2 regions of the Kitasatospora sp. NPDC029312 genome follow, and region 1 is predicted to be linked to the other one. Evidence: riboswitches for the same ligand, from Rfam matches in the RefSeq annotation. Region 1 holds a riboswitch; the other holds the start of a gene.
The links. Region 1 has a riboswitch for magnesium ahead of ACZ4WV_RS09505 (NRAMP family divalent metal transporter). Riboswitches for the same ligand answer to the same signal wherever they lie in the genome.
Positions count from the first base shown of each region.

Region 2: another riboswitch for magnesium. It lies ahead of ACZ4WV_RS17490 (magnesium transporter MgtE N-terminal domain-containing protein); the one in region 1 lies ahead of ACZ4WV_RS09505 (NRAMP family divalent metal transporter).

Region 1 is NZ_JBVHXY010000008.1:57,808-62,613, forward strand. Features, by position in the region: gene ACZ4WV_RS09495 (YoaK family protein) at 1-668, opposite strand, end outside; gene ACZ4WV_RS09500 (MgtC/SapB family protein) at 715-1,449, opposite strand; gene ACZ4WV_RS09505 (NRAMP family divalent metal transporter) at 1,635-3,329, opposite strand; M-box (ykoK) riboswitch at 3,734-3,910, opposite strand; gene ACZ4WV_RS09510 (ABC transporter ATP-binding protein) at 4,048-4,806, shown strand, end outside.
Region 2 is NZ_JBVHXY010000019.1:12,042-16,847, reverse strand. Features, by position in the region: gene ACZ4WV_RS17495 (divalent metal cation transporter) at 1-1,308, opposite strand, end outside; gene ACZ4WV_RS17490 (magnesium transporter MgtE N-terminal domain-containing protein) at 1,305-2,672, opposite strand; M-box (ykoK) riboswitch at 2,988-3,167, opposite strand; gene ACZ4WV_RS17485 (helix-turn-helix domain-containing protein) at 3,336-3,923, opposite strand; gene ACZ4WV_RS17480 (SAM-dependent methyltransferase) at 4,048-4,680, shown strand; gene ACZ4WV_RS17475 (MFS transporter) at 4,766-4,806, opposite strand, start outside.

The DNA of each region.
Region 1 (4,806 bases):
TCCGTCCAGGCCGGCGCCGGGGTGGATCTGCCGGCGTGGTGGGTCACGACGGCCACGGCGACGAGCAGGACCAGCGCCAGGGCGAGCGCGGCGGGAACGTCCACGTGGAGGACCAGCAGGGCGCCGAGCAGCGCTCCGGCGAACATCCAGGCGGCCGACGCCAGGCGGCGGGAGCCGGTGAGGTCGGCGGCGAGAGCCGTGATGGTCATGGTCAGCACGGTGGTGGTGAGGTCGGGGACCTTGAGGGAGCGGACCACCGCGTTCTGACCGCCCATGGCGAGGGCGAGCAGGCCGATCAGCGGGTAGCGGGCGGGTGCGGAGCCGTGGCCGACGACGGCCGCGAGCACGGTGCCGACCGCCACCAGCACCGCCTGCACGGCGAGCGCGGCGACCAGCAGCCGGCCGCGGTGCCCGGGCAGGCGCCGGGAGAGGTGGCCGCCGGCCAGGGCCCCGAGCAGGAACGCGGCGAGGGCGGCCAGTGAGGCGGTCGCGGAGAGGTTCGCCGCGCCAGCGAGGGCGAAGCCGAGGAAGACCACGTTGCCGGTCATGTTGGCGACGAACACGTGCCCGAGTTCGAGGTAGCTGACGGCGTCCACCACCCCGGTGACCAGGGTCAGCACCAGCAGCATCGGCACCAGCGGGCCGTGCTCGGGGTCGGGCTTCAGCATCGGGCCTCCAGTGTCTCGAGTGACGGCCTTTCCGTTCTACTCCCCCTCAGGCCAGCGCCGGGCCGCCGGGTTCCTCCCCGTCCTCGTCCAGGTGCCAGTGCAGGTCCCGGACGCCGGGCTCCAGCGACAGCCGGGTGACGACCTGTTCCAGGGCCGGGGTCACCTGCCCGGTGGTCGACACGGTGGCGCGCAGGCTGGTGGCGTCGCCCTGCTCGGTACGGCGGGCGCGCAGGCCGGTCGGGGCGAGCCCGGACGCGGCGAGGGCCTGGAGCAGCAGGGCTCGGATGTGGGTCTCGGACTTGCGGTCGCACTCCAGGTGGACGACGGCCCGGCTGGTGGAGTCCGGGTCGCTGCCGGACTGCGGGGCCCGGTCGAGCAACCGGCCGGCCGGGCGCAGCACCAGGTGGACGGCCAGCACGGCGGCCGTGCCGAGGACGGCGAGTTCCAGCTTGCCCGACGCGGCCAGGACCCCGACGGCAGCCGAACACCAGAGCGTGGCGGCCGTGTTGAGGCCGCGCACCCCGGCGCCGTCGCGCAGGATGACACCACCGCCGAGGAAGCCGATGCCGGAGACGACGTACGAGGCGACCCGGGTGGGGCTGCCGGCGTCGCCGACCGCCTCGCTGTAGAGCACGAACAGGGTGGCGCCGGCGGCGACCAGGGCGTTGGTGCGCAGGCCGGCCATGCGGGCCCGCCACTGGCGCTCGACGCCGATCAACGCGCCGCAGGCGACGCCGGTGGCGAGCCGGACCAGGAACTCGACGGTGGTCAGGGTGTGCACGACGGCACCTCCTCCATGGGAAGGGCGGGAAAGGGCGGGGGCGGGGGGGGGGGGGGGGGGGGGGGGGGGGGGGGGGGAGGGGTGGGTGGGGGTGGGGGGGGGGGGGGGGGGGGGGGGGGGGGGGGGGGGGGGGGGGGCCCCCCCCCCCCCCCCCGCCCCACGGCGTACCGGCCGTGGCCGGCGGCTCAGTGGTCGAGCGCGGTCTCGACGACCTTGATGATGACCATGGCCGTCGCGATCAGCAGGTAGGCGCGCAGGGCGCCCATGCCGGCCTTGCGGGCGGTGGACATCACCGGCTTGCCGAGGGTGTCCAGCGGAGGCATCCGCCAGTTCTCGCGGCCGGTGCGGTCGACGGGGTCCTCCTTGGTGGCCGTGCGGCCGAAGGTGAAGGAGTACCCGGCGACGAGGACGCCCGCGACGCCGCAGCCGGCCATGATCCACAGGATCGCGTCGGAGCTGATGCCGGGCCAGACCACGGCAGCGGTCAGGACGAGCGAGAGCGTCACCAGGACGCCGACCACGGCCGAGGTGAAGGCGTTGGTCCTGGGGCCGTTGACCCACGGGCCGAGCACGGCGCGGTCGTTGCAGAGCAGCAGCAGGAACACGGTGGCGGAGGGCAGCAGGACCCCGGCGAGCACCTGGACGAACTGGGTCATCAGGCCCTGGAGGTAGCCGTCGGACAGCAGGGTGATGACGGCGGCCACGACGACCAGGCCGGCGTAGACGCCGTAGAAGCCCTTGGCGCCCTTGACCCCGCGGTGCAGCGAGTGCCTGATGCCGAAGACGTCGCCGATCGCGTAGGCGGTGGAGAGCGAGACGGCGAAGGCGCCGATGATGGAAGCGTCCAGCAGGGCGATCGCGAACAGCACGCCGGCCAGCCGGCCGGCCTTGGCCTCGACGCCCTGGGCGAGGGCGGCCGCGTCGGAGAACCGTCCGAAGCCGTCGGTACCCGCGAAGGCCGCCGCCGTGAGACCGATCAGCGCGGCCGCGCCGACGATGACCACGACGATCCCGATCCACAGGTCGACCTTCTCGTACGTCATGAAACGCGGGGTGATCCGCTTGTCGATGACGTACGACTGCTGGAAGAACAGCTGCCAGGGGGCGACGGTGGTCCCGACGATCGAGATGATGACCATCATGACGGCCGCGAGCCCGCCGGAGCCGCCGGGCAGGGCGGGCGTCACGAAGTCGTGGGCCAGCTGCGAGGTCTCCGGGTGGACCAGGAAGTAGACCGGCACCAGCAGCAGCGAGCCCGCGCACAGGGTGATGGCGACCCGTTCGAACCGCCGGAAGGAGCCGGTGAAGGCCGAGGCGATGATGATCGCGGCCGCCAGGACCACCGAGGCCGCCTTGGGCAGGCCCAGGTAGCCGGCGGCCAGTGTGACGCCGATGAACTCCGTCACCAGGGTCAACGCGTTCAGCAGGAACAGGTCGATCACGCTGAACGCGCCCCAGAAGCGGCCGAAGCGCTCCAGGATCAGCCGGGCGTGGCCGACGCCGGTGACGGCGCCGAGGCGCAGCACCATCTCCTGGTTGACGTACAGCACGGGGATGAGCATCAGCAGGGTCCACAGCAGCTGGGTGCCGTAGTTCTGCCCGGCCTGGCCGTAGGTGGAGAAGGCGCCGGCGTCGTTGTCACCGACCATGACGATCAGGCCGGGGCCGATGATCGCCAGCAGGGTCTTGAGCCGGGCGGAGAGGCCGTGGCGCGGGGCGGTGTCGTCGAGCCGGACGGTGCCGAGCGCGCCCTTGATGTCGCCGAGGTGGGCGTCGTCCAGGACGGCCTGGCCGGCGGCGGGTTTGGCGGATGCGGCGGCGGATGTGGTGGAAGCGGCGGGAACCGCGGGGAACTTCGGGTCCAGCATCGCATTGGTCATGGCAGGGCCTGCCTCCCTGCCCCTCGTCGAGGGGCGTCAGGGGGCACGCGGCAGTGTTCCTCCCCGCGGGCGCACGCCGCCGCCTCCGCACGGCGGCGCTGAGCGGCGGCGGCCGTGCGGACGTGCGGACATGGCGGAGCGTCCATGCGCATGAACGGGACGTGACCTGACGTGACGATCCGTCATGCGCCCTGCGCCCGCACATGGTTGAGCGCGGATGAAGCGCCGGGCGGGCGCTCAGGGAGGTTGTTACCGCGTGCCGGAGGTGTTCGAGAGCATGCGGGGGTAGGGGCGACTGTGACCCGGACTACTGCAGTCCATGTTCTCGCCTCCTCCCGGCCGGGGGCGCACCGTCTGTGCGCCGCGTCGCGACACGGCAAGGAGCACACCGGTCGCGGCGGACCGGTACACCCCAACTCGTCAGAGCTTTGGCACTCCACGGCGTGTCCAGCCGGTCCGGCCGGAAGCCACTTGGGGTCAACCCTTAGGTCGGGAAGACCTGTCCTGAACCTGGGCGTCTCTCGACGTCGTCGGGTCAGTGGCCTGTGTCCGTGAAGACGCCTCACCGAACGAGGTGCCTCGTGAAACCTCACACAGCATAGCCCGACCCGGGAGCGAGCCCTCAATCCTTTCGGCCGAACTTCGACACCTTTGTAGAACCGTGACCGAGCCGCGCGGGCTGCGCTTCCCCCCGTCGGCATATATAGTTCACCGGCATATGCAGCTGAACAGCTCACAAGGGGGAAGTGTGTCCGACACCGATCCGACCCGGTCCGAACCCGTCCTGCGCCTGACCGGGGTGTCCCGGGTGCACGGACGCGGCGCCGCCGAGGTGCACGCCCTGCGCGGAATCGATCTGACCGTCCACGCCGGCGAGTTCGTCGCCGTGATGGGGCCGTCCGGCTCCGGCAAGTCGACCCTGCTGACCCTGGCCGGCGGACTGGAGCTGCCCACCCGGGGCGAGGTGCTGGTCGAGGGCGTCACGCTCGGCGGCCTCAGCCGCGGCCGGCTCGCCGACCTGCGGCGACGCTCCGTCGGGTACGTCTTCCAGGACTACAACCTGATTCCGGCGCTCACCGCCGCCGAGAACATCGCCCTGCCCCGCGAACTCGACGGAGTCCCGGGCCGCACCGCCCGCCGGGAGGCGCTGGCCGCCCTGGAGGAACTGGGCATCGGCGAGCTCGCCGACCGCTTCCCCGACGACATGTCCGGCGGACAGCAGCAACGCGTCGCCATCGCCCGGGCGCTGATCGGCGAACGCCGGCTGGTGCTCGCCGACGAACCGACCGGCGCACTGGACTCGGCCACCGGCGACGCGGTGCTCGCCGTCCTGCGCGCCCGCTGCGACGCCGGGGCGGCGGCCGTGATGGTCACCCATGAGGCCTCGCACGCCAGTTGGGCGGACCGGGTGGTGCACCTGCGGGACGGCGCGATCGCCTCGGAGAGCGCCGGCCGCCGCTCCGGCGGCTGCCCGGCA
Region 2 (4,806 bases), on a different contig from region 1:
GGTGAGGACCAGCAGGTACACCAGCACGATCGGGCTGATCAGGCCCTGGAGGACCTGGGTGCCGATCAGCAGCTGGATGACGTCCACCGGGGTCAGCGCCACCACGGCGCCGAGGACGATCTGGGCGGTGAACAGCCCGAGGAACAGCGGGGCGTCGCGGAAGCTGCGGGAGACGGAGCGCTCGACGCCGGCCGCCTCGCCGATCGCGTAGCTGGCCGAGAGCGGCACCACCGCACCGGCCAGGGCGGAGGCGCCGATCAGCCCGAAGGCGAACAGCAGCTCTGCGCCGTGCCCGGCGACCGGCTTGAGGGCCTCGGCGGCCTGCGCGGCGGACTCCAGCGGGCCGGTGCCGCCGATCGCCGCGGCGGTGGCGATGATGATGGTCAGGCTGATCACGCAGGCGAACACCGCGCCGAGTACGGCGTCGGCCCGGATCAGCTTGTAGTCGGCGGGCTTGACGCCGCGGTCGACCACGCCGGCCGCGGCGTAGAACTGCATGTAGGGGCTGACAGTGGTGCCGATCAGGGCGACGGCCAGCAGGATGAAGTCCTTGCCGGGCTCCAGGTGCGGCACCACCAGGTGCTCGCCGACCTGCCCCCAGTCCGGGTGGCCGAGGACCATCGCGACGGGGTAGGCGAAGAACGCCAGCGACATCACCAGGAAGATGCGCTCGGCCCACTTGTACGAGCCGAACAGCACCAGCGACCAGAGCAGGACGGCGGCCGGCGGGATGACCGCCCACTTGGGCACGCCGAGCAGCTCGAAGGCGGCGCCGATGCCGGCGAACTCGCTGACCACCAGGCCGGTGTTGGCCAGCAGCAGGCAGAACACCGCGAGGGCGGTCAGGCGCAGGCTGAACTGCTCGCGGATCAGCGCGCCCAGGCCCTTGCCGGTGTGGGCGCCGAGCCGGACGGCCATCTCCTGCACCATCACCAGGGCGACGGTGACCAGCACCATGAAGAACAGCGTCCCGTAGGTGAACTGGGAGCCGGCGCTGGCGTAGGTGGCGATGCCCGCGGCGTCGTTGCCGGCGTTGGCGGCGACCAGGCCGGGGCCGGCCACCATGGCGACGGCGGCGAGTCGGCGCAGGCCCCGGCGGCGGCCGGTGCGCCCGGGGGTGCTCGGGGCGTTCCCGGTGTCCTGCGCGGACGTCTGCGCCGATGGCTGCGCCGATGGCTGCGCCGATGGCTGCGCCGACGCCGGGACGGATGCGGCGTCGGACGCGGGATCGGGCGCCGGGACGGACGCGGCGTCGGCGGTGTCCGGTCGGGTGGCGACGTCCCGGTGGGCGTCGAGGTCGCGGGTCACTTGAGGAGCCTCCGGAAGTGCAGGCGCCCGCGCTCGGGCAGCAGCGAGTCGAGGATGTCGTCGGCCAGGACCCGGCCGAGGGGGCGCCCGAAGTCGTCGACCACGAGCAGGGAGGTGGCCCGGGCGGCGACCAGGCGGTCGGCGGCCTCGGCCAGGCGGGTGTCGGGCCGTACGGTCACCGGTGGGCCGAACTGGCCCAGCCAGCTGGCGAGATCACCGATCACGGTGGTGTCCTCGGCGACGGCGAGGTCGAACAGCGGGATGTCGGCGAGCAGCCGCCCGTCGTCGTCCAGCACGGTGACCGCGTCGATGTCGGTGCGGTGCTCGGCCTGCGCGGCGAGTTCCGCCCGCACCTGGGCGACGGTGTGCGCGGGGCCGGCGGTGACCAGCAGGGTGGTCATCGCGCCGCCCGCGGTGCCCTCGCGATGGGCGAGCAGGGAGCGCAGCTCGGCGGCCTCGGGCTCGGGCATCCGGGCCAGCAGGGTCTCGCGCTCGCCGGGTGCGAGGTCGCGCAGGGCGTCGGCCGCCTCGTCCGGCTCCATCTCGTCGACGAGCCGGGCGGCGTGCTCGGGCGGCACTTCGCGCAGCAGGTTCTCCAGCTCGGCGGGTTCCATCTCCTCCAGCGCGTCCGCCGCCTGCTCCGGCTCCAACCAGCCCAGCAGCTGCTGGCGTTCGTGCCGGCCGAGGTCCTCCAGGATGTCGGCGAGGTCGGCGGGGCGCAGCCGGTGCAGCGCGGAGCGGGAGGCACGCAGCCGTACCTCGGCGGGCCCGTGGGTGGCCTGCTCGCCGAACGGGGCGACGGACTGCCAGTCGAGGACGCGCTCCGGGGTGGGCCGGACCTGCCAGCGGCGCGGGCCGAGCCGGCGCAGCAGGGTGGGCAGTGAGACGTCGACGCCGACGAGCACGGTGCGGGCGGCCAGCGGGGCCAGGTAGAGGTCGGCGGCGCGGGTGACCTGGACGCCGTCGACGTCGACGAGTTGGTGGTCGAGCACGTCGCGGGCGAGCAGCACCTCGCCGGGGCGGCGGTTGAACTCCCGCAGGTCCAGCCGGGCGGTTCGCAGCCGGACCCGGCCGGTCATGATGCGGTCGACGGCGCGGGCGGCGATGAAGGTGCGGCGCCGGCCTATCCGGATGATCAGGCCGGTGACGGGCGGGTACGGCTCCGCACCGTAGAGGCGGGCGACGACGTCGACGACGCGGCCGACCTCCTCACCGGCCTGGTTGGCGACCGGCCCGCCGACCAGCCCGGCGAGCGAGACCAGCGACGACCGGACGGCGCGGGTGACGGCGGTGCGGCGCTCGGCGGCGACGGTGCGGTCGCGCAGCCGGGCGGTGGTGGACGTGAACAGGGTGGCGGCAGCCATGGTGGGAACCCCCTCGCCCCGACAGGACGGGGCATCGGGCCGCCCGGCGGTGCGCCGCCGCCGTCCGCGACCGCGGAGCCGGTTCCAGGCATGCGCCAGGGCCGCCCGCGCCGGGACGGGCGGAAGGGCGGAGTGGACCGGATCGGGTCAGGGAAGGACGGGGCGCCTCGGGCGGCGGTGGGACGGCGAGGACGGCGAATACGTCAAGGGAAAGGGCCGACTATGGCCAGGACCTTCGTCCATCACGCCTCCTCCCGGTCTCGGCCGCGCATCGAGGTCGCGGCGGCGCGGCAGGGGGAGACCGACGTCGCCGCCTGGGCACCCCCACTCGTCAGAGCTTTGGCACTCCACGGCGTGTCCCTGGTCGTTGCCCGACGGGAAGCCACTTGGGGTCACCCCTTGAGCCGGGGAGACCTGTCCTGATCCGGAGCGTCTCTCGACGGGTGGGATCAGTGGCCTGTGTCCGTGAAGACGCCTCACCGAACGAGGTGTCTGTTCGAATCCGCCCCAGGATAGGGGGTCGCGGCCCCTACGGCGTAATCCTTGACCCGAGCTTGACCGTGGACCGATCAGTGGGGGCGCCGCCGGGCGTGCGGCCGGTGGTACCGCGTGGCGGACCGCCCGGCGGCCGCCCGGTACCCGAACAGGGCTCGGCCACCAGGACTATGATGCGTCGTCAGGTACCGTGCGAGCCCGGAGGTGGGCCCGTTCGCCCTGGTGCCCGAAGAGGACCAGGAGTTCGACGGCCTTGTCGCCGTCGGGCCCGAGCCAGTGCGGCACGTGGGTGTCGAACTCGGCGGCCTCACCCGCTTTGAGCACCAGGCTCTGGTCGCCGAGCAGCAGGTGCAGCCGTCCGCTGAGCACATAGACCCACTCGAACCCCTCATGGGTCTTCAGCTCCGGTTCGCTGTCCGGCCGCGGCGGGATCAGCAGTTTGTGGGCCTGGACACCGCCGGGGCGGCTGAGCGGCACGTACGTCATCCCGTCCCGGACCACCGGGCGCAGGTGGATGCGCGGATCGCCGGTGCGGGGCGCGCCCACGAGCTCGTCCAGCGGGACGGCGTGGACGTCGGCGAGCGGCAGCAGCAGCTCCAGGGTGGGCTTGCGGCTGCCGCCCTCGAGCCGGGACAGGGTGCTCTCGTTGATCCCGGTCCGTTCGGCGAGTTCCGCCAGCGTCATCCCGCGCCGGTGCCGCAGTTCGCGCAGCCGGGGGCCGACCGAGGCCAGGACGTCCTTCTTCGTGGTGCCCATGCCGGCCAGGTTGCCGAAACGGCATGCTTCCTTGCAAGCCCGGCAGGGCGGGGCGCACCGTCGTTCCGGACGCCCGGGCCGCACGGCCGCGGCGAACCGCCCCCGCCCGACGAGAGGACCAGCCATGCAGACCGCCGACGACTCCGCGACCTTCTGGGAGAACCACTACTCCCGCCTCGACGCCCAGTGGGGCACCGAGCCGAACGCCGTCCTGGAGGAGCTCGTCACCGCCCTCGTGTCCACCCCCGGCGCGGCGCTGGACCTGGGCTGCGGACACGGCGGCGACGCGCTCTGGCTCGCCGCCCGGGGCTGGGACGTCACCGCCGTCGACGTCGCGCGGACCGCCCTCGACCGCGTCGCCGAGCGGGCGAGGACCGCCGGGCTGTCCGCCCGCGTCCACCCCGTCCGCCACGACCTGGCCCGGACCTTCCCGGAGGGCCACTTCGACCTGGTGAGCGCCGGCTACTTCCACACGCCGGTGGAGATCCCCCGCGCCCAGGTCCTGCGCCGCGCCGCGGCGGCGGTGGCTCCGAACGGCCTGCTGATCGTGGTGGACCACGCCTCGGTGGCGCCGTGGTCCTGGCAGGCGGGGCAGGACGTGCGCTTCCCCACGGCCGAGGAGGCCCTCGCCGACCTGCGCCTCGGCGACGGCTGGCACATCGAGCGCTGCCACGCGCCCCGGCGTACTGCGACCGGCCCCGAAGGACAGCGCGCGACCGTCACCGACAACGTCATCGCCGTGCGCCGGACGGTCTGACCGCCACGAACCGCCGGCCCGAGGCCGTCGCCAGCCCCGCCAGGAGGACCGCCGTGCCCACCCGCTCCCCTCGCACCGACATCTCTCAGGGGTTGGGGGACGGGTCCGGCCGGAGCTGCGGGGTCT